3 regions of the Ureibacillus sp. GCM10028918 genome follow, and region 2 is predicted to be linked to each of the others. Evidence: riboswitches for the same ligand, from Rfam matches in the RefSeq annotation. Region 2 holds a riboswitch; each other region holds the start of a gene.
What was found. A riboswitch is a leader RNA that binds a small molecule or an ion and turns the genes downstream of it on or off. The one in region 2 is predicted to bind S-adenosylmethionine.

Region 1 (8,093 bases), on a different contig from region 2:
AAAGTTGACCCTGAATGGGATGCAAAATATCTAGAAATAGCACATACTGTAATTTAATTATCGTTTTAGGGTAATAATCCCAGACAGTCTTGAAAATGTTTCCTAGACATCGTGTGCCGACGAAGCATTGACCCGAAGAGGACAAACCGTCCATGAGGGAGCGAGCCAATCAACGGAGGAGAAATCTTTGTCAAGAGTTTGAGACTAGCAATTTTGCTGGTCTTTTTTTAACGGATTTAAAAAAAATCAAAGGACTTTCTCCAAAGAAGGGACTCGTCTATCAGTTCTGTTATTGGACAGGTTGTACATTTCTAAATACATTTCATATTAACAAATTTCAAACTATTGTTGTCAAGCTACCAAGAAGAAATAAATCTTGATATAATAAATTTTACGAGAAAAATTTAAATCGAATGGAGGGGTGTAATCATGGTGCAAAAAATGGAAACAATTGAGGCGATGAAATGCTTTATCGTCTTAACCAATACTGCTCGAGAAGCCATTAAACAACACTTTCAGGATGAGCACTCCTTCTTTAAGCTACAAAATCCTTTCGAGGTTTATATCGAGAAGCAATCTGTCGAAGAAACCTCACTTTCCTTAACAATCTTCTTTGATAACCAGCGAAATGAAAAATTGAAAAAGAAATTTGAAGAGCGCGTCGTTATTATGGATTGTGCCTTCGACTTGAAAAACGGTTTGGTTGCTAAAAGCTTCCGTACTCGAGGGAAAAATACCCCGGTTGCAACAAATCGTCGACAAAGAATGCGTATTCGATTTGTTCCATCCCGCATCAATGGTCATACATATCCGAAAGAATTTATTTCAACAATAGCCCAACTTCCGATTGCCCAAGAACGTTTTGACTTTGTTAATAAACGGATTTCGAGCTGGGAAGGGTATTTAAAAGTTCAATATAAAAATGCATCGATAGATGATATTGATGCAACTTTCCATTCCTTGCAATATAGCTCTGACTACTCAAAGGTCTCTCTTCGTTGTAACGGAATCGATGATAAACAGTGGAAGCAGTTAAAAGGTTTAAGTGCCTATGTGAAAGGTTATCCTCGAGAAATTGGGGAAGTTGTAAAAGCAAATAAGCAGGAAAGAACCATTCAAATAGAACTAAATTCCAGAGTCGCAAAGCTTGCGCGGACGAACGAATTCGATTTCTCATCTGAATTCATCACCTTTAGTAACGCTTCAACCAAATCCCAGCTAAATCGACTGTTAAAAGGATTCGAACGCCTAAAAGAAGGCTTGGCTGCAAACCCAAATCTTGAAAATATTTTATTTGAAGATACTCCGAAAATCGGTGAACGAAATAATGATTTGGAGCTTGAGTTTCATAATAATTTAAACGAATACCAAAGGGCTGCAGTTGCCGGGGCGGTGTCTGCCGAGGATTTATATGTGATTCAAGGTCCCCCGGGTACTGGGAAAACAACAGTTATATCAGAAATTTGCTACCAAAACGCAAAAGCAGGGTTAAAGACTTTAATCGCTTCCCAGTCCAACTTGGCAGTAGATAATGCATTAAGCCGCCTATTATCCAATAAGGATATTCGAATACTTCGATATGGTCGTACCGAAAGTATTGAAGAAGAAGGTAAAAAGTTCATAGAAGAGAATGTCTCCGAATATTGGAAGAAACAAACTTATGAAGCCATCATAAAAGAAATAGAAGGGCATCAGACAAAGGAACAGCGGTTAAAAGAAGAGATTTCAAACTATCAATCTGAAATAGCAATCCTAAAAGAAAAAGAAATTAACCTGCTTGGGGAAATTGAAAAAAAGGAAGCTGCCAAAGAAAAACTAGAAAAGATTACTGAAGAAATTACTCAGCTAAAAAAACAAATTATCCCACTAAAAAAAGAACGAGAAAAAACAGAACAATCTCTAGAAAAGCTACTAGAGTCGCGTAATAAGATAGCGGCACGCTTGAATGAAATTACCGAAACACTCGAATTGATTGGTTCAGCTGACTCAATTGATGAAGAAATCCAAAATGCGCGGAAGAATATTGATAAAAGTAAGAGAATGCTTGAATATTCTCAAGTGAATTCCGACCTTGAAACAATTGAATTACAACTTGAAGAAGTGCGAAAACAAAGCAAAAACTTTGAAGATCGTACAAGCATGATGGATTCTACAATTAAAGAAGTTCAGGCCTTCAAAAAAGTGTATGACGTTGAGTCGTTCATCGAAAAGTACCAAATCCGAAGAGGCTATGTGTTGAATCGCCTTTTTTCTGACTTGGAGAAAATTCATGAACAATTGATTGGCTTCAAAACACTAAAAGAAATTACAATTCGATTAGATAAAGCGATTGAATACAGCAACTCAACTTTAGGCATACAGGTTCCAGCACCGGAGTTACCTTCAAATCATCATTATTCATTGCAAGAAATTGATGAATTTTTATCGAAGCTAAGCCTCGCTTTTGCCCAAAAGAAGATTAATAAAGACAATGGGGTACGTTCTATCCAAGGTCTTTATTTAAGAAAGCTTGTAATCAATCAAATAACTCATCGCTATCAAGCTTTAATTGATGAATCTCTTTTAGTCTTCAATAAAATAAAAGAAGAAATTATTGATCAAATGATGCAGCAAGACGGAATCGATCAATCTTCAATATTATCGATTAAAACAAAAGAAGAGAACCTAGTATTAAGACAATCTCATTATAAAACACAGCTACAATCTTTTAATCTTACACCGCAGGAAATGGAGTCACTTCCTTCTGTTGCTGAAATTCACACAGTTTGCGAGGTTTTAGAAAAAGAAATTGTAGAATTAGAGCAAAATAAAGAGAAAATCGACGGGCTAAAAAACCAACTTTCGAAAAAACAGCAAGAGTTTGAAAGTGTACAAAATCAGATTAATAACGGTGAGTCCGTACTGAAGGATCACATGGTTCAATTAAAAGAACTCAACTCAAAAGGAATTCAGCTTGAAAAAGATAGTGAAGAACTTGAACAGATTACGAAACAAAATCCTGAGCTTGAGCTGGAAAAAACAAAAGAAAAGATAAAACTAATCGAACTGGAAATGGAAAAACTACAGAAGAAAATCGAAATGCTTCCTGTTGCCCAAAGTATGCAGCTACAGTGGAAAGCACTGCTTGAACAAGCAACTGAGCATGACTTAGAAGAGATCCGTAAGCTTTATGTAAAGCATGCAAATGTTATTGGGACAACCTGTGTTGCTTCAGCCAATAAAGAGTTTATGGAAAACTATCCAATTTTCGATGTGGTGATTATTGACGAGGTCTCTAAAGCAACTCCTCCAGAGCTATTGCTGCCAATGCTTAAAGGTAAGAAGGTTGTGCTAGTAGGGGATCATCATCAGCTTCCTCCGTTAATTGGAGATGATACGTTTGAAGAAACTTTGGAAACGGTCATTAAAGAAAGTAATACCTTTGAGGAAAAACGCGAATTAGAAAAGCTGCTTGAAGAATCTTTATTCGAACGTTTATATAAGAACCTACCAGCTTCCAATAAGAAAATGCTTGCGATTCAATATCGTATGCATGAAAACATTATGAAGACTATTTCACCATTCTATGAATATGGAAAGGATTCTTTACAATGTGGTCTTCCTGATTCAGATGCTTTACGCGACCATAAATTAGAAAGTCCAATTATTAACCGAAGTGAGCATCTATTATGGGTAGATATTCCGAACAAACAGGAATTCTTTGAAGAGCGCATGAAGGAAGGCTCAAGTTTGCTGAATGAGTCCGAGCTCCAAGTAATCCGAAATATGTTGATTGATCTGAACGAAGCAACGGCGAAAGCTAAAGACAAAGGATTAATGCCAGAAGATGAATTAAAATCTATTGGAGTAATTAGTTTTTATGCAGCACAAGTAAAACGAATTAACAGACTTATTGAACAAGAGTTGAACCTTCCTCATCTACACATTCGAACTGGTTCTGTCGATAAGTTCCAGGGAATGGAGATGGATGTGATTTTAGTAAGTATGGTTCGCAATAACGATAATAAACACGGGGATATTGGTTTTGCCAAAGATTATCGTCGTTTAAATGTTGCCTTATCACGTGCCAGGGAATTACTTGTGTTAATCGGAAGTACAGAAATGTTTGTCAACCGTCCCAAAAAAGAAGAGACCCGTAAAATGTATAAAACACTTCTAAATACAGTGAAGTCACAAAATGGGTATCGAAATACAATTGAGAGTTTTATTTCATAAAAGGAGAACACGATGGAACTACAATCCTTACAGCAGAAGCTTGAGTTAGAATTAACAAATAAATCAAAAGCTGTGATACTAGAATCTGATACTTGGTGTGTTCCTGTTCGTACATTAGAAGTCACATATAAGCCAGTCAGACGAACGAAAATGGATATTTTAATGAAAATGCTCTTTCTATCATTGAAAGATACAAAATTTCAAAGTTCCGAACAAATCAGCGAAATACTCCTCGTAGAGCAGCTTTTTGTGGAAGATTTGTTATCGAAAATGCAAAAGACAGGGTTAATTGAGAAAGTGGATTCATACTTTCAATTAACAGAAAAAGGGCAAAAGCAGTTTGCCAATGGGGTATTTGAAGAGGAGCAGGAGGCAACCTCCACCGAGATTTTATATAGTTCTACGCATAAGAACTTTTTAGTCGGGGATATAGAAGAAGTGCTGGAATTTGAAGATTTTCCAGAGCAAATTTTCCGTTATCAAATTCAAAAAGATGAACTTCCTATCGATGATCGCTTTATGGTAGAAGCAATTCGTTCGAAAAAAGATGACAATGATGAAGAAATTGAGGATGAGCGGGAAAAACTTTTTATCACTTCCATTGATTCTGTCGAAGATGTCCAAGTAAATGACGTGCCATGTGTAGAATTTCTGCTTTATGATGAAGAAAAGGATTTATTCTTCTCTCGTGTTTGGAATACGTTGATGAAAAAGTGGGATGATCATTTAGAAAACCTCATCCAGGAAAATGAAAAATCATCATGGAGACAAAAATTACCATTAGACTGATGGTCTCAAGTAAAGACTCTATGTAAAAATTCGATTAATTGAATTAATTGAAATCTAGAATATTGCAAATATATATGAACCGTGTTACGATTAGTTTAATTTCATCTATCTTATCAAGAGAAGCAGAGGGATATGGCCCGATGAAGCTTCAGCAACCTCTAACATCGTTAGAAAGGTGCTAATTCCAGCAAGACATAAGTGTCTTGGGAGATAAGAGTGCGCGTATATCTAATACCCTCTCATTCTCACGCTGGAATGGGAGGTTTTTTATTGTATAGATAGAATGAATTTGGCATGTTAAGAAATGGGGGAACAAGAATGCCGATTAATATACCAAAGAATTTACCTGCTGGGGAAATATTGCGCAAAGAGAAAATTTTCGTTATGGAAGAAGATCGCGCAAGCACACAACAAATTCGACCATTAAATATTTTAGTTTGTAATTTAATGCCTGAAAAAGAGAAAACGGAGTTACAGCTATTACGTTTACTAGGGAATACACCATTACAAACAAATGTTACATTTTTAAACACTGCTACATATGCTTCTAGAAATGTTTCGAAATCACATTTAGATACTTTTTATAAGACCTTTAACGAAATTAAGCATCGCAGATTCGATGGCATGATTATTACAGGTGCTCCAGTTGAACGTATGGAATTTGAGGATGTAATCTATTGGGAAGAAATTAGTGACATTATGGATTGGGCTAAAGTGAATGTTACTTCCTGTATGTATATTTGTTGGGGCGCACAGGCGGCCCTTTATAAACATTTCAATATCGGAAAATTTGAGCTTCCTAAAAAATGCTCGGGCATATATTCCCATGTGATTACTGATTTAACTGTCGATTTAGTGCGCGGATTTAGTGATGAATATGTTGCACCGCACTCTCGCCACACTTCTGTTTCGTTAGAGGAAGTGCGTAATCATCCGGAATTGCATTTACTTAGCTACTCAGAAGAAGCGGGTCCATTTATTGTACAATCAAAAGACACGAAGCATATTATGATCACTGGCCATTTAGAATATGATGCGACAACGTTGGCAGATGAATATGCACGGGATATAGAAAAAGGGGACTCGGTAGACATTCCCGTGAACTACTTCCCGGATAATGACCCGAACAAGACACCCAAAAATACTTGGCGGGCTCAATCATATCTTCTTTTCTACAACTGGTTAAACTACTATGTTTACCAAGAAACACCATTTGATTGGCACTATGTTGAGGATACGATAGAATTCCATATTTAGTAAGTGAGCCATGTGTTTAAAACACATGGCTTTTCTATTTGGAAATTTATTTCCGGTATTGAGATGATTTTATTTGTGGAAGGATTATTGTGTTTCATACTATTAATTACCACCACTTTTTGCCAGTAATAGATGACTTTTTGTATTCATCATGATAATGAATAACAAATTCTCAAGCAGTACATCATTTTTGCCCATCAATTACTTCCAAATCTGATTAAACCCTACAATTTTGTGGAAATAAATCATTATAGAATGAATATTCATCGGGTTTAGAGAAAAAATACTATTGGAAGGGGGCAAAATTATGTCTGAACAAATGAATTATGGTGAGGATTATAAGTATATACCCATGACCTCGGTTTCAAGTGGAAAAGGTCAAGAAGTAAGACCTGATATATACTCTTTTACAATTCAGGTAGTCAATGTGTGTATGATTGGCGAAGCAAACAATTCAACAGGCTGGACATTAGTGGATGCAGGGATGCCTAAATCTGTTAATACCATCATTAAAGAAGCAGAAAAGCGTTTTGGACCAAACGCTCGTCCAAATGGCATAGTGCTAACCCACGGGCATTTCGACCATGTAGGGGCAGTCATTGAGTTAGTGGAGCATTGGGATGTACCGGTTTATGCCCACGAATCAGAAATTCCATATTTAACAGGGGTAAAAAGTTATCCCGATCCAGATCCAACTGTGGAAGGTGGACTACTTGCAAGAATGTCTCCTTTTTTTCCAAATGAACCCATCAATTTAGGGTCGCATGTAAAGCCATTACCAAGTGATGGTACTGTACCGATATTAAAGGATTGGAATTGGGTGCATACACCTGGGCATTCTCCCGGACACGTTTCTTTTTTTAGGGAGTCAGACGGAGCTTTAGTGGTTGGTGATGCATTTGTGACTGTCAAACAGGAATCGCTTTTTAAAGTGCTCGTACAAGAGCAAGAAATTAGTGGTCCTCCGCGTTATTTGACAACCGATTGGAAGCAAGCTTGGCACTCTGTAAAAAAACTAAAAGATCTAAAACCGACTATTGCAATTACTGGTCATGGTTTACCAATGCAAGGTAAAGAATTGACTGACAGTCTAGAAATGCTAGTAAATGATTTTGAACAAATCGCAATACCGAAATACGGCCGCTATGTAGATGATATAGAAAACTAAATTACTTCACAAAAAAGGGTGTGTTTTGCATCCTTTTTAGTGTCCCTTCATAGCCACTAAAGGAATAACAAACAAGAGTAAATGATAATTGATAAACCTACTCTCAAAGAAATAAAGTCACTATTTTTTCACCTGTATTGATTGCTTTAGTGATGGATATAGGTGAAATTTATTTGATATTTATCTATAAAAAATGCCCGAAATTTTTGTTTGTGGCGTTAATTTATCATAAAAGGAAGATTAGAATGCTGAAACAATTCTAATCAAGCTGCGTTTAAAATGGGTTTTCTTGTTAGGGAAAACCCACATTTTTGTTTACAATAGGAACATCGCAACAATCGTTGTTACGACTAATCCAATTACTACAGGAATTAAATTTCTACGTGCTAATTCAAAAGGGCTTACATTACAAATCGCTGCAGCAGGAATCAGTGCCCAAGGAACAAGTGTACCTCCACCGACCCAGATCGCGGCAATTTGACCAAGAGCAGTAAGAGTAGCCGTTCCTTCACCAATCGCAGTACCGAACAGATTAGCAATGGACCCGGCTAATGTAATTCCCGAGAATCCGGAACCATCTAATCCTGTAATCGCCCCAACTGTTGTTAAAGTGATTGCAGCAATTTCACCTGTTAATGGCACAATAGCGGCAAGAGCGACACCG
Region 2 (8,093 bases):
CTACGTCTTTACGTAACTGTTTTGTCTTTTCAGCATCAGTCATAGCCAATTTCCATACCCTCTTTCTTCGTTTTGTTACTAATTTCATTATAAAAAATGACCACTTATGCTAGTAGGAGCAAACATCATATATTTTTTATTACAAATGTCATATGACCAGGTGCTAGATGTTAATAATGTTATTATAAGCAGATTTAAGTATCTATATTAGAGAAGAACAAGTTTTGATACATTTTAATTTTCTTCCTTCTTCGTTTTGTCCGATTCTCAACCCAAACAAAAAATGGAGAAAAACATTTCGTTTTTCCCCACTTTTTTATTCAACTAGTTACACTTACACATTAAAGTAACGTGCATCCGGATGGGCGAATACAATAGCCGATACACTTGCTTCCGGCTCCATCATAAAGCCTTCTGTTAGTTGGACACCGATTTGTTCCGGCTTAAGGAGTTTAAATAATTTTTCTTGATCCTCTAAGTTTGGACAAGCCGGGTAACCGAATGAGAATCGTTGACCTTGATATTTTGCAGCAAAACGTTCTCTCATAGTAAAGTCTGTTGCATCTGGGAAGCCCCACACATCGCGAATCTCCTGATGAAGCCTTTCCGCAAAGCCTTCTGCAAGCTCTAAGGCAGTTGCTAATAATGCATGACTTTCTAAGAACTTACCGTCAATTTTCAATTGATCGGCAACATTTTTCACACCATGACCAGCTGTTACAACCATTAGCGCAACATAATCCATTTCACCACTATCTACTGTTTTTAAGAAATCGGCTAAACACAAAAACGGTGCCTCTTTCTGCCTCGGGAAATGGAATCTCTCAATCTCCCGTTTAGAATCCTCCGGGCTATAAATTACCACATCATCCCCGTCTGCTTGTGCAGGGAAGAATTGATACATTCCAGAGGGTGACAATAAATCAGATTTCAAATAGTCATTTACTAATTCATGTAATTCCGTAGCTCTTTTATCCTTCTCAGCTAGAAGTTTTTCCACACTTCCTTTTAGCCCTAAATGGTGACCTATGAGGGTTCTCATATTTACATAAGGATGTAAATGGGCAACTGAATAATTTCGTTTAATATGTTGTACTAGATCTATCGGAACAAAAACTTGAGCATCATTTACTGTTCTGACTGGCTTCTGATCAACAGGTTTTGGTGGCCGTGCTGCACGTTTTTCATCTGCCAAAAGCCTTTTTTCCTGCGAATCGCGTAGCTCCTGAATGAGTACATCGCGTTCAGTTGGATTCATTAGACGATTTGCATGATCAAGTCCTTGCATCGCATCCTTTGAATAGATAACAGGACCATCATATTGAGCTGCGATTTTCGTTTCTGTAAAACGTTTAGATAATGCCGCTCCACCAACTAGAATCGGTACATCTATACCTACTCCCTTGAAATCCTGAGCTGTTATTACCATTTGTTGTGCCGATTTAACCAGTAAACCTGAGAGTCCAACAAAATCGGGTTGTTCCTTTCGAATAGCTTCGATTAGCTCGGCAGGCGTTACTTTAATCCCCAGGTCTACTACTTTAAATCCGTTATTACTTAAAATAATGTCCACAAGATTTTTCCCAATATCGTGAACATCCCCTTTAACGGTGGCTAGAACCACTTTACCTTTTCCTGAACTATCCTCATCCTTTTCCATGTATTGCTCAAGATGAGCAACGGCCGCTTTCATGACACCGGCACTCTGCAACACTTCAGCAACGATTAATTGATTATCGTTAAACAAGCGTCCTACCTCAGCCATCCCTGCCATTAACGGTCCGTTTATAATATCTAAAGGTGTTTCAAAGATTTTTCTTGCTTCCTCTAAATCAGGGATTAAACCCTCTTTAGTACCTTCAATAATATAATAAGCAAGTCTTTCTTCTACTGTATCTGGAATATTCGCGACAGATTTTTCTTTTTTCTTATCCCGATAGAAATCTGTAAACACAGCTAACGTTTCATCATTCGTATTAAATATTAAATCATTAGCCAATTTAATTTCTTCTTCAGGAATGGATGCAAATCGCTCTAGCTTCTCTGTATTTACAATTGCATAGTCTAATCCAGCTTGTGTGCAATAATATAAATACACCGCATTTAACACTTCGCGCCCAACTGGTGGCAAGCCAAACGAAACATTGCTTACCCCTAATACCGTTAGTGTATTTGGGTATTTTTCTTTAATCAATCGAATCCCTTCAATTGTTTCCTCTGCTGCGCCAATGTATTGTTCATCACCTGTACCTACTGGGAAGACAAGGGGATCGAAAATAATGTCTTCCGGAGCAAGCCCCCATTTCTCTGTTAACAATTGATAGGACCTAATTGCAACCTCCAACTTTCTGGTGCGGTCAACTGCCATCCCTTTTTCATCAATTGTACCGACAACAACAGATGCCCCATATTTTTTTACAATTGGCATCACTGCATCGAATCGCTCTTCTCCATCTTCTAAGTTAATGGAATTAATTATGGCTTTACCTTGCGAATATTTTAGCGCTTCTTCAATTACCTTCTCATCGGTTGAATCGATGACCAGAGGCACCTTTACCTTCTTAACAACCTCTTGCATAAAGTTCGTTATATCGTCCAATTCGTCACGATCAGGATTTGCTAAACAAATATCAATTACATGTGCCCCATTTTTCACTTGAGCCCTTGCAATTTCTGCTGCTTCTTCAAATTTACCGTCAATGATTAGCTGCTTAAACTTACGAGAACCTATAACATTCGTACGTTCTCCTATAAATAATGGACGCATCGTATCATCATATTGTAACGATTCAATTCCAGACACGACATGCCCATGTGTGTTAGTTGGAATCGGTCTTGGTTCATAGCCTTCCACTGCCTCACGGATCGCTTTTATATGGGACGGTGTTGTACCACAGCAACCCCCAACAATGTTTAACCAGCCTTTTTCTGCAAAACCACGCAATTTAATGGACAAGGAATCAGGCGTTTCATGGTAATGTCCTTCTTCATCAGGAAGACCAGCATTTGGATAACAACTTATGTAGCTTGTAGATAATTCAGATAAAGAACGAATATGATCTGTCATAAATTCTGGCCCAGTTGCACAGTTCAGACCAATTGATAACGGTTTAATATGTTCAATTGAAATATAGAACGCATCAATCGTTTGACCAGCTAACGTTGTTCCCATTGGCTCAATCGTGGCCGAAATCATGATTGGGAGTTGTTTTCCTGTTTCTTGGAATGCACGGTTCACAGCTAGAGACGCAGCTTTTACATTCAACATATCTTGACTGGTTTCAAGTAAAAGAAGATGTGCCCCTGCTTCAATTAATGCTTTTGCCTGCACATAGAAGTTTTCAGATAACTCATCAAAAGAAATACCGCCAGTTACTGATAAAGTTTTTGTCGTCGGTCCAATCGCACCTGCAACAAAACGCGGCCACTCATCTGTTGAGTAATCTTGCACTGCAGATAAAGCCAGTTCTACAGCACGCTTATTAATTTCCTCTGCCTTTGAACCCAGTCCATACTCGTTCAATACTAATGGCGTTGCTCCAAATGTATTGGTACAAATAATATCTGCACCAGCTCCTAAATAAGCACGATGAATCTTAGATAGAACATCTGGACGTGTTAAAACTAAATTTTCATTACATCCGTCTAATTCTTCTCCACCAAAATCATCAGCCGTTAGGTTTTCTTCTTGTAGCATTGTTCCCATTGCACCATCGATAATTAATATTCTTTTTTGTAATTGTTCTTCTATCATCGGGTTATACATTCACTCTTACCCCTTTGTTTTGCTCATCAAGTTGTTTGATATATTGCATTAGTTGGATTGTCATATCGTATCTTATAAACGGTGTGATTAAATAAATACCGTTAAAGTATTTGACAGCAGCATCTAGTAGTTCTTTTGCAATGGCAATTCCTTCAACTGTCTCTTTTTCTTTATCCCCTTCACAAGCCTTCATTCTTTCCAGCACTTCTTCAGAAAGCTTTATACCTGGCACTTCATGATGTAAAAATTCTGCACTGCGGAAACTAGTTAAAGGCATAATTCCTATATAAATCGGTGTTGAAAGGTGCTTTGTTGCCTCATAGATTTCTTCTATCTTTTCTTTTGTATAAACTGGTTGAGAGATAAAATAATCTGCACCGTGTTCTATTTTCTTTTCTAGACGCGCCACCGCTCGATCAAGTACTCGAACATTTGGATTAAAGGCTGCAGCTACAGAAAAGTTTGCCTTTTTACGTAAAGGTTTACCTGAGAAAGAGATTCCTTCATTTAATTTTTTAATTAATGAAATTAACTCCATGGACGACACATCATAAACGCTAGTTGCCCCTGGAAAATCACCTACTTTTGTTGGGTCTCCTGTTACAGTTAAAATATCATGTAAACCCAGTGCATTTAACCCCATTATGTGCGACTGTAATCCAATTAAATTACGATCACGGCAAGTAATATGAGGCATTGTTCGGATACCATGCTGCAGCTTCAAAATAGAGCCCATCGCAACATTACTAATACGAGGAGATGCCAATGAATTATCCGCCATCATTATAATATCCGCACCTTCGCTATAGAGTGTCTTGGCCCCTTCCACGAAGGCTTCAATCTCTAAATGTCTTGGTGTATCCAATTCAACAATGACAGAACGTTCACGTTTTACCTTTTCGTGAAGCGGTTCTAAATTACTAGGTTCTGCCTCTCGAATGAAGATTTCCTTTTGCACTTTCGCAATCTTCACTTCAATTGGCTTTAAATGCCTTAGTTTTTTTTTCGCTGCTTCAATATGCTTTGGCGTTGTGCCACAGCATCCACCAATCAGTCGAACACCTTGGTTTCGTAGCTGCACAGCCGCTCTTGCAAAGTAATCAACTTCTGATTCATAAATCACTCGCCCCTCTTCGATATCTAATAAAGACGCATTTGGGTAAGCAGATAAAAATGCCTTTTCCGGTAATTCAACTCCTTCAAATGCTTGAAGTGTATGATGAGGACCTAATCGACAGTTAACCCCAACGATATCAGCCCCCAAATCTTGAAGATCTTTAAGGGCTTCATTTAAGTTCATCCCATTTATCAGTACGCCAGGTTCAGGCATGGATACTTGTGCAATGATGGGTAATGAAGTTACTGTGCGCAGCATTTTAATCGTTTCGGTTAACTCCTCAAGATTATAATAAGTTTCAAGTAAAAGTCCATCTACCTTCCCGTCAATTAAAGCTCTTGTTTGCTCTTTAATAGCCGCTAGTATCTCATCAAGTGTCACATCACTTTTACGCACACCACGTATTGCCCCGATTGACCCCAAAATAAACTGATTGCCGTTCCCCACTGCCTTTTTTGCGATGGAAACTGCTGCTTCATTAATTTCCTTTACTCTAGCTTGCAGACCATAGCGTGCGAGTTTAATAGCATTTGCACCGTATGTATTAGTTTGAATCACATCAGCTCCAGCAGTTATATATTCAAGATGGATTTGTTCAATTAAATCAGGTTTTATAATATTCATTTCTTCATGGCAATTATCTAGACCATATGAATATAGTAGAGTCCCCATTGCTCCATCGGCTGTTAATACTTTTGTTTTTAACACTTCAAGTAGCCCCATACATCCCATCCCCTTTTTCATTCTAAATATTCCGTTTATTTAATGCGGTGTAATAGTTTTTCACGTACCTTATTTAATGAATATCACATGAAAAATTAATACTTTTAGAACTTCTCAATTTATCTCATAGCAACATCATCCGTATAAACCTTCTTATTTCCATAAAAAAATAAAAGCCTTCTTATGAAAAGAAGGCTTTTGTTTTTGCTATCCTCCTCATCTTTCGGCTTATGCCGCTGGATTTAGCACCTTACAATTTTTGTTGGTTGCTGAAGCTTCATCGGGCCAGTCCCTCCACTTCTCTTGATAAGAGTTCTATTTAGTTTTAATATGTTAAAACGTATCATATCTTTAAAATGCGATTTCGTCAATAAGTTTTCAGACTTTTGAGATATTACTCTACTTTTGGATTGCTGCTAGACTTTTCAGTATTTTATCGGCTGTGTTTTTTCCATTTTCAATACAAGCCCCAATTCCTACACCAAAATAGGAGCTCCCTGCAATATAGAGATTTGGATATTTTGAATTTAAGTCGACTAATAAGGAGTCCAACGCTTCCTTATGAGCTAAATCATACTTTGGCATCATATTGATCCATCTCGCTACATTCACCACTATCGGTTCATCTTGGATATTAAGGCTTAGCTTCACATCTTCTAATGCAACTTTCGTTAACTCTTCCGTTGTCATTGCAGCTAATTCTTCGTATCGAGGATTCGTGTTTTTATAGAATAATCTAACGAGCAAATTGCCATCCGAAGAAGTGTGCTTCCATTTCCTGCTAGTCCATGTTGATGCATTACAAACTAAACCACTATTATGAGACACGATAAAACCCGTCCCATCGGCAGGTAAAATCGAATCCGGTAGACTAAAGCCCAAATACATTGTTAGAGCTGAAGCATTCGTAAACTTACCTAAGTCCCGATCAAGTTCTTCATCATTTAATATACTTTTAACAACGTTATTCGGCACTGCTAGTACAACCACATCTGCTTGTACCATTTCCCCATTGGAAAACTTCACATTATATAACGCACCATTTTTCTTCACACTTGTTGTTTCAATGTTTTTATAGAATTCCACTTCAGGAAGAAGTTCCTCCAGGCGATTGATTAGAGCTGAAAGTCCATTTCGAAATGAAATAAATTTTTTATTGGCTGCCTTATCAAACTGCTCTCTATTTGCTTCAAAACCCTTCATGATGCTGCCATACTTGTCCTTATAATCAACCAAATAAGGTAATGTGGATGCAAGAGATAACTGATATAAGTCGCCGGAGTACACCCCTGCAAGGACCGGGGCAATTTGCTTCTCGACTATTTCTTTTCCTAAGAAGTACTCTAGAAAGTCCCCTATTGAACTATCCTTTGTAAAACGATCATTAGGGATTTCAGCATCCTGTAAAACACGCTGTTTTCCTTCTTCAGAAACTAAAGTACTTGCCTGCAAGGATTCCAAGCTCATTGGTATACCAAATGTAGAACCTGCTGGAATCGCATGTAATTCATTATTTGTATGAATATACGATATACCCGTTTCGTTATATACTAATTCCGATTCAAAATCGAGCTCTTTTATAAGTTCAAGGACATTTGGGTGACGAGCAACAATAGAATCGGCACCCGTTTCCATAATAAAGCCGGATTCACGCACAGTATGCATTTTTCCACCCATATAAGAATTCTTCTCTGCTAGTATGTAGCGAATCGGCTCACCACTCGGTGCTTGACGTTTTAAATAATGTAGTGTGCAAAGACCTGTTATTCCTCCACCTACAACAACAACTGTTTTCATAAAGACACTCCTAACCGTTCATTCTATCTGCATCTCTAGTATAAACGTTTTTTTATAAAAGTACCTGTGAGTTGTTTTACAAAAATCGCACAAGAATAATGCTCAACCGCATAATTACATACTAATCAAGAATTCTATATCCTTACTTCTTATGAGTAGAAATTTACTAATTGAGTAGTAATCTATTCCTCCCCGAATTGCATCTGATGCATTGCTGCATTACGCCACTTAGCTGCTTCTTTTCGATTTTTTGGAACGTCGATTCCTAGCTCATAGATACTTGCAATGTTTAGTTTCGCTTGATAATCACCGAGTAATGCTGCTCTTTTGTAATAGTAGAGTGCTTTTTTCCCATTTCGAGGGACACCTAAACCATTCTCATATAAAAAACCTAAATTATAGAGAGAATCCATATGATGAGATTCAGCTGCTTTTTCGAACCATTCTAATGCATGATGGATAATCTTCTCCTGTCCAAGCAGACCATCTAAAAAAACCGTACCTATCCGATATTGTGCTTCTTCATAACCGCCTTTTGCAGACTGTAAATAATAGTGGAAGGCTCTCTCTACATCCGGATTCATGCCAATACCTTGTTCATACATGATGCCTAGAGTAAACATTGCTTCCACTACATTTTGTGAAGCCGCAATCTCAAACCAATATAAAGCCTCTTTTGCATTAACCTCT
Region 3 (8,093 bases), on a different contig from region 2:
TTGAATCTTGTAAATTATATAAATGTTGATTTTCAATTATTCCATCTTTTGAACGCTACAAAAAAAAAAAAAAATGTCCCAAAAATTTGTACACCAAACTTTTGAGACATTTAACGCATATTATTAAATTATATAGCCAAGTGACCTCATCACGTTATTCATAAAATCTCTACTGTAAATAAAAATTTCTTCTCTTTCATTATCGTGGAAAAGATTATGATAACTGTATGGCCACTCTTTATATTGGATTTCTTTAGATTTTTGATTGAATAACCATTTGCGCCCGGATGCAGGATCCGTTATTTTATCTTGTTTTGCCGATAGCAGCAATACTGGCAACGTTAAATTATTTTCTTGTTCTGCCAGTATATTTTTCATGAGTGTCTGAACTTCCTTGTACCATCCAACTGTTACATTGGAATGATAAGGAACATTGTCTGATAACTCCTGATATCCATCATTGTTTCTAGTTAACCACTTCTTATCAAGATTTAACGACATTTTTTTATTTGAAGCGAGTGACCCTAAACTCGTCATTGCATTCGTAATCAAATTCGTTGTTTTTCTTAAGCTCAGCCATGGAGATGTCAGGATTAATCCTGCACATTCCACTGTATTCTTTTTCAAATAATTTATCGCTAATGTTGCTCCAAACCCATGCCCCATTATAAAAACAGGCAACTGATAAAGTAGTGCATTTTGCATTAGTTTTTTAATAAAATCCGAATACTCTTTTATATCTTCATCATGGATTTTGGCATATTTAGCGTTCTTGCCATGCCCAGGTAAATCACCCATGACAATAGTAAAGCCTTCTGTACGAAGCTTTTCGATTAACCATGCATACCATTGATGATTCTCGAATGCGCTGTGCAATATAACGACAACCGCCTTTGCTTGTCCTTCTGCTTCCCATTTCCACATACTTGCCCCTCCTACCCATTAGAAAACGGGTATAACTACCACTATAATTTTCCATTTACGCCCTAATTTGATACGCTATACTATATCATACTAAAGAATTGAGGAGATTTTCGATGATTTACCCTTTTAAAGATAAAAATCCTAAAATAGACCCATCTGTATATATTGCAGATAATGCTGTAGTTACAGGAGATGTCATAATCGACGAAGAATCTACTATCTGGTTCAGCACTGTTATTCGCGGTGATGTAGCTCCAACGACTATTGGGAAACGATGCAGTATTCAAGATTTAAGCTGTATACACCAAAGTCCTGATAATCCTGTCATTATTGAAGACGAAGTAACTGTTGGACACCAAGTCACTTTACATGGCTGTGTCATTCGAAAACGAGCTTTGATTGGCATGGGTTCAATCATTTTAGACGGAGCAGAAATTGGAGAAGGAGCATTTATAGGTGCCGGTAGTTTAGTGCCTCCTGGCAAAAAAATTCCTCCCAATAGCTTGGCGATGGGAAGACCCGCAAAAGTTGTACGGGAAGTCACAGCAGAAGACCGCGAAGATATGGATCGTATAATTCGGGAATATGTAGAAAAAGGACAAATATACAAATCCCTCCAATCATAAAATCATATTATAGTAGCAACTCAAATTTGGCGTTGGGTATAACGCTTCCCGCTTATACCCGTCTTTTTCTTAATTACTTTTTTAATGTCTTATACTCGTTTACATATACTACATATATAAAGGAGAATGAGATGGACCAGTTTGAAAAGAGAAGCATCTACTGGGTATTTGCAATTCTTGTCATTGTAATTGCACCGATTATCGTATTATTAACTCCTGTCGTTCTATCGGTAGTTGTTTTTGAAGACCCCAATAAAATTGCCTTTATATCATTTGGCAAAAATTTAATCATGTATTTATTAGCGTTTTTCATTACTTTCATTTCATTAGTATTCTTATATTTCGTTAAAAAGTTTATTACAAAGCTTTATGTTATCATTTTATCTCTTTTTGGATTTTTTACTATTTATCTAACGGGATTAAATTATTATGTGTATTTAGATGAAAACTATATTGAGTACAACCCTTTGTTAGGAAGCAAAGTAGTCTATCAATGGGCTGAGTTAACAAACGTAAGGCATCTCTACCCTGATAGCGAGACAGGGGAAGACGAGAAATATATTTTTCATTTTAGTGATGGCTATTCTTTTCAATTTGAACCTACCGGTGCAATGGATTCTTCAGTTAAAAGCAAACTATATAACAAGCTTCAATTATTCAAAGTGCCAATTGAAGAGTATTAATTAATTGGAATGCGTAAAGCGAATAAATAAAAACACCTTCGAACTAGACTACAAAATGAACTGCATCTAGTAACGAAAGTGTTTTTATTTTTAGTTTTTGTTTCGTGGTTTCATTCTGACCGTTCCTAATAGTATCCAAGAATATTTGAAGTAGCGTGTAATCAGTTCAACTGTTATGATCGAGAAAATTAACCCCGATAAGAATAAACCTAAGTTAAATAAGTGATACCATGAATCTTGTGGAGTAATCGGAATCATTCGAAAATATAACAGGAAGAATGGATGAATTAAATATACTCCAAAAGATATGTCACCGAGGTAAAGAAGTGCTTTCTTTAATCCACCATTTAGTTTTTCATAAATTGTAAACGCAAAACCAAAGTAAAATATTGCAGCAAAATAAGTAAAGGCATTCCATAATAATTCATAAACCATTGAATCATATGAGGCCAAACCTTTTCTTGTAAGGTACATCGCGTAGACATAAAAAAAACCAGATATTAGCCAGAGTACGCTCAATATATACCTTTTGTTTGTACGCAAGAATGTTCTGAACTGTTCAAAATACACGCCTAGATAAATCCCCAAAAAATAATAGGACATATAAGAAAGAGAAATACTCCCTTTAAATGTAATATGGAAGAAATAATGATTTAGTAAGACAAACGTCCATTGAATCACTAGACCAATTAACAACGAATATTTTGAAATCCATTTATACTTTTGTACCATATAAAGAACCAAAGGAAATATAAGATATAACTGAATACTTATGAAGACAAAGTATAAATGTGTATAAGCTTTCCCTGTTAATACTTTTTGTGTAAAAATGGTCAATGCTTCCGTTAAAGAATAATCGTAATAAAGGTGTACTGTTAATGCAAAATAGAATACAGAAAAAATAAGATATGGCACTACTACATATAGAAATCTCTTTTTATAGAAATTTAATAACATCTTCTTCGTTATTTCGCGATTTGCATAATTATAAAACAACACAAAGCTACTTAAAAATATGAATGTGGGCGTTCCATATTTAAAGAATGTATTTAAAAAATTATAAAAAACATAACTTCTACTCTCTGGCGGTAATTCTACGGTTATAAATGAAGTTGAGTGAACAAATAGTACGCCTATGATTGCTATTCCTCGTACAATCCCTATTTCATTTAACCTTTCTCTTTTACTCATAATTAAAACCTCTCAATATTTATCTACTAATCTTCACAACCAATTAAACAACTAGCTGTCTATGTACTGCTTAACTGCTTAAATTTCATCCAAAAGGTTTTGCCTATGAACTTTATTATTAGTGACGAACCTTAAACAAACCTTAAAATCCAGTTTGCGCATTATAGGGAATTTTTAGAGCTATCTTTCAATTCCCTAAAAATAAAATAAAAAACATGTGCAGAAAAACATTCGTTTTTCTGCACATGTTTGAGACTGTTGACGAACGTTCAATCCTTGAAGTTGCTTGTCTCGCTCGTCTCCTCGTGGATGTATTGTTTAATTCGGGTCAACGCTTTAGCCGGGTTCCTTACTCACTATTGTTTTCAAACAGTCTAGGTACCTACTTTTTTTAGAATTAACAAAAAAACCGAGTAGAAAAAGTCGAATATCGACTTTATCTACTCGGTTTCAGTTTTAATAAGTGGAAAAGTTAAATTCCAGCTTTTTCTTTTAGTTGCCCAGCGATATCTGTATTTTCCCATGGCACGTCTAAGTCAGTACGACCAAAGTGTCCATAAGCAGCTGTTTGTTTGTAGATTGGTCTACGAAGGTCAAGCATTTTAATAATGCCAGCAGGACGTAAATCGAATAATTCACTTACCCATTCTACTAATTGTTCTTCTTTCACGATTCCAGTTCCAAATGTATCAATGGCAATTGATACAGGTCGGGCAACACCGATTGCATAAGCTAATTGTACTTCAGCACGTTCGGCCAGACCCGCAGCTACAATATTTTTTGCAACGTATCTTGCAGCATATGCTGCTGAGCGGTCAACTTTTGTCGCATCCTTACCAGAGAATGCACCACCACCATGGCGAGCATACCCACCATAAGTATCTACAATAATTTTACGACCTGTCAGACCTGCATCGCCTTTTGGACCACCGATTACAAAACGGCCAGTTGGGTTAATAAAGTATTTTGTGTTCGCATCAATTAAGTCAGCAGGCACCACTACATTAATGACTTTTTCTTTGATATCTTCATGGATTTGTTCTAACGTAACTTCTTCATCGTGTTGAGTAGAAATAACAATCGTATCTACACGTACCGGCTTGTTATTTTCATCATACTCGATAGTTACTTGAGTTTTACCATCAGGACGCAAGTAAGAAAGTTCTTGAGATTTTCGCACTTCTGTTAGGCGTCGAGCTAGTCTGTGTGCAAGACTGATTGGAAGTGGCATAAGTTCTGGTGTCTCATTACATGCAAACCCGAACATTAATCCTTGGTCCCCTGCTCCAATCGCTTCAATATCCTCGTCAGTCATGAATCCTTCACGAGCTTCTAAAGCTTGGTCAACTCCTTGTGCAATATCTGGTGATTGCTCGCCAATTGCTACTAACACAGCTAGGTTTTCTGCGTCAAAACCATATTTTCCGCGAGTATAGCCAATCTCTGCTACAGTATCCCGAACAATTCCTTTAATATCTACATATGTTGAAGTTGTGATTTCACCTGCAACCAGCACTAAACCAGTTGTCACGGTTGTTTCACAAGCTACACGAGCATTTGGGTCTTCTTTTAAAATCGCATCCAAAATTGCATCTGAGATTTGGTCACAAATTTTATCTGGGTGTCCTTCTGTTACACTTTCTGATGTAAACAGTCTACGGTTTGTCATTTCGTTTCCTCCTAAGTTTATAGCGAGATAAATTCTCGTTGTTGATACGGTACTCATTATCCATGTTTAACCCGCTCTACTCGATCGGTATTTCAGCCGTTACCATTTAACTTGTTCATTCTTTCCTACTTTAGAATATAAGTTAGGTAAATGTGAATTAATGTTTTATTATTACTCTCGTATAAAACAGTAAGCGAACAAAATTTCAGCTTAACATTTGTCACAGTAATCAATAATCTTATTTCTTTAAAATCTGCATACTGGACATAATAAAACTACAATCTAAAATGTGTATATACGGTCTATACAAATACATGGATTTAGAAAGGCACAGATAAAAATAGAAAAAAATGCTATCCTCATCATTGTGTTCCAATTAGAAAAAAAAAATTCCTTTTACTCTAGTTAAGACATGAGTAAAAGGAATTGTGGATTCATAACATTACCTTTCACTCTTATCGTTCAAGGGTATTCCCTTGCATCAGGTTGGCACCATCGCGTTAAATAAATAACGCAGGTTGCCGGGTTTCATAGGGCCTTGACCCTCCACCAACTCGGGATAAGAGTATCCGTTCAATAGTACATCTTACGTAATGTAGGGTCACTTGTCAATCGTTTTTGACTAATTCTATTAAAAGTTTAAAGATTTAAAAATAATTTTCCGGACTAGTATAGACTAATTAATTCAATGTGTTATACTATTTTTGAAAATAATCAAACCTCCCGGCACTTAGGGAATTCTATAAAAAGGATGGTATTTAATCGATGAATTCAGTAGAAATTGCAAATGAGCTGAAGGAATTATTAAACGGCGAAAATATTAAAGTTCAATTATCCGTACCACAATTAGTGGAAAAAGCTACAGAACGTGGAGAAGCTACATTAACTGCTGAAGGTGCATTACGTGCTGAAACAGGCAAATATACTGGTCGTTCTCCTAAAGATAAATATATCGTAGAAGAAGAAAGCACAAAAGACAAAATCGACTGGGGTAATGTTAACCGTCCGATTTCTGCTGAAGTGTTTGATAATCTATATATAAAAGTGGTCAACTATTTAAAAGAAAAAGAAGAGCTATATGTATTCAAAGGATATGCTGGTGCAGACAAAGAATCTCAGCTGCAAATTCAAGTTATTAACGAATACGCATGGCACAATCTATTCTGTCATCAATTATTCATCCGTCCAACTAACGAAGAACTAGCTGCTCATAATGCAGAATTTACTATTGTATCAGCTCCGAACTTTAAAGCTGATCCAGCAGTTGATGGCACAGCTTCTGAAACATTTATCATCGTTTCACTAGAAAAGAAAATTATTCTAATCGGTGGTACTGAATATGCTGGAGAAATGAAAAAATCGATCTTCGGTATAATGAACTACCTTTTACCAGAAAACGACATTTTCTCTATGCATTGCTCGGCTAACGTAGGTGAAGAAGGAGATGTTGCTTTATTCTTCGGTCTATCTGGCACTGGTAAAACTACTTTATCGGCAGATAGCAACCGTAAATTAATTGGTGATGACGAGCATGGTTGGTCAGATAACGGTGTATTCAACATTGAAGGTGGATGCTACGCAAAAACAATTAACCTTTCTGCCGAAAAAGAACCAGAAATATATAATGCAATTCGTTTTGGGACTGTATTAGAAAACGTTGTTGTTGACCCGGAATCTCGCATTCCTAACTACGATGATGGTTCTCTAACTGAAAATACGCGTGCTGCATATCCAATTCACTTTATCGATAATATCGTCATGCCATCTGTTGCAGGACATCCAAAAACAATTGTATTTTTAACTGCTGATGCTTTTGGTGTGCTGCCTCCAATCAGTAAGTTAACAAAAGAACAAGCGATGTACCACTTCCTGAGTGGTTTTACTTCAAAATTAGCAGGTACAGAACGTGGCGTTACATCTCCTGAGCCAGTATTCTCTACATGCTTCGGTTCACCTTTCTTACCTCTTCCAGCTACTCGTTACGCTGAAATGTTAGGTGAAAAAATTGATGAACACGGCTCACAAGTATTCTTGGTAAACACTGGTTGGACTGGTGGAGAATACGGAGTCGGTACACGTATGAAGCTTTCTTATACACGTACAATGGTTCGTGCTGCAATTGATGGTAAGCTAAACGATGTAGAAACTAAACAAGATGCAATCTTTGGCTTACACATCCCAACTGCAGTTGAAGGAGTGCCAAGTGAGGTATTAGACCCTCGTGCTGCTTGGGCTGACAAAGAAGCTTATGATCAAAAGGCAAACTTCTTAGCTAACTTATTCAAAGAAAACTTCACAAAGTTCTCTAATGTTTCTGAAGAAATACTGAAAAAAGGTGGCCCATTAGCTTAATCTCGGGCTAAAAACATATTAATAAAAAAAGCGGACTGTCTCTAAAGGACGTCCGCTTTTTTCATTTCATCTTCATCCATTCACACAAAGCCCTCACAGTTTGTCGGTTGATGTGCGGCGGATAGTAATGAGTTAAGCCTGAAGAAAACCATGTTTCTACCTGCTTTTTCTCTTTTATTAATGCCTGCTCTAAATCATAGCTTTGTTCAATACTCACATTCTCGTCTTCGGTCCCATGAATAATAAGCACTGGCGCATTGATCATCTGCGCTTTCAAGATCGGGTTTCGTTCATCATACTTCTCCTGCTCTTTATTTGGAGAACCTCCGATAATACGTTTCAGCGTTCTCCGCATATCCACTCGTTCCATGTACATGGACGTTACGTCTGTTACACCTGCCCACGTGACAACAGATTTGATGTCATCTCTTAAGATTGCAGTCCATAACGCCATTAATCCGCCACGAGAAAAACCAAATAAATGAACTTCTTTGACATTAGCAAAACTCTTTAGCATGTTTATGCTATTGACTGCGTCAAATCGATCCGCTCCAGCCATCTCGTCGCGACCTTCGCCGCCTCGATTGCCTCGATAATACGGGGCAAAGACCACTAAGCCCTGGGCAGCAAATTGAGCTATTCTTGATG

Region 1: it holds a riboswitch for S-adenosylmethionine, as region 2 does, so the genes downstream of both, metA (homoserine O-acetyltransferase MetA) here and ACFQU5_RS15110 (bifunctional homocysteine S-methyltransferase/methylenetetrahydrofolate reductase) in region 2, are expected to answer to the same signal.
Region 3: it holds a riboswitch for S-adenosylmethionine, as region 2 does, so the genes downstream of both, metK (methionine adenosyltransferase) here and ACFQU5_RS15110 (bifunctional homocysteine S-methyltransferase/methylenetetrahydrofolate reductase) in region 2, are expected to answer to the same signal.

Annotation. Positions count from the first base shown of each region.
Region 1 covers NZ_JBHTFK010000017.1:147,174-155,266, forward strand. The annotation lists gene ACFQU5_RS13655 (acyl-CoA thioesterase) at 1-57, shown strand, start outside; gene ACFQU5_RS13660 (AAA domain-containing protein) at 430-4,215, shown strand; gene ACFQU5_RS13665 (hypothetical protein) at 4,228-5,004, shown strand; SAM riboswitch class I at 5,112-5,221, shown strand; gene metA (homoserine O-acetyltransferase MetA) at 5,323-6,261, shown strand; gene ACFQU5_RS13675 (MBL fold metallo-hydrolase) at 6,569-7,429, shown strand; gene ACFQU5_RS13680 (hypothetical protein) at 7,745-8,093, opposite strand, start outside.
Region 2 covers NZ_JBHTFK010000018.1:21,615-29,707, forward strand. The annotation lists gene desA (Delta(5) desaturase DesA) at 1-43, opposite strand, end outside; gene metH (methionine synthase) at 335-3,766, opposite strand; gene ACFQU5_RS15110 (bifunctional homocysteine S-methyltransferase/methylenetetrahydrofolate reductase) at 3,759-5,606, opposite strand; SAM riboswitch class I at 5,820-5,919, opposite strand; gene hemG (protoporphyrinogen oxidase) at 6,006-7,403, opposite strand; gene ACFQU5_RS15120 (tetratricopeptide repeat protein) at 7,586-8,093, opposite strand, start outside.
Region 3 covers NZ_JBHTFK010000014.1:14,274-22,366, reverse strand. The annotation lists gene ACFQU5_RS12630 (alpha/beta hydrolase) at 124-924, opposite strand; gene ACFQU5_RS12625 (gamma carbonic anhydrase) at 1,038-1,550, shown strand; gene ACFQU5_RS12620 (hypothetical protein) at 1,682-2,233, shown strand; gene ACFQU5_RS12615 (acyltransferase) at 2,324-3,424, opposite strand; gene metK (methionine adenosyltransferase) at 3,897-5,093, opposite strand; SAM riboswitch class I at 5,546-5,659, opposite strand; gene pckA (phosphoenolpyruvate carboxykinase (ATP)) at 5,859-7,445, shown strand; gene ACFQU5_RS12600 (alpha/beta hydrolase family protein) at 7,507-8,093, opposite strand, start outside.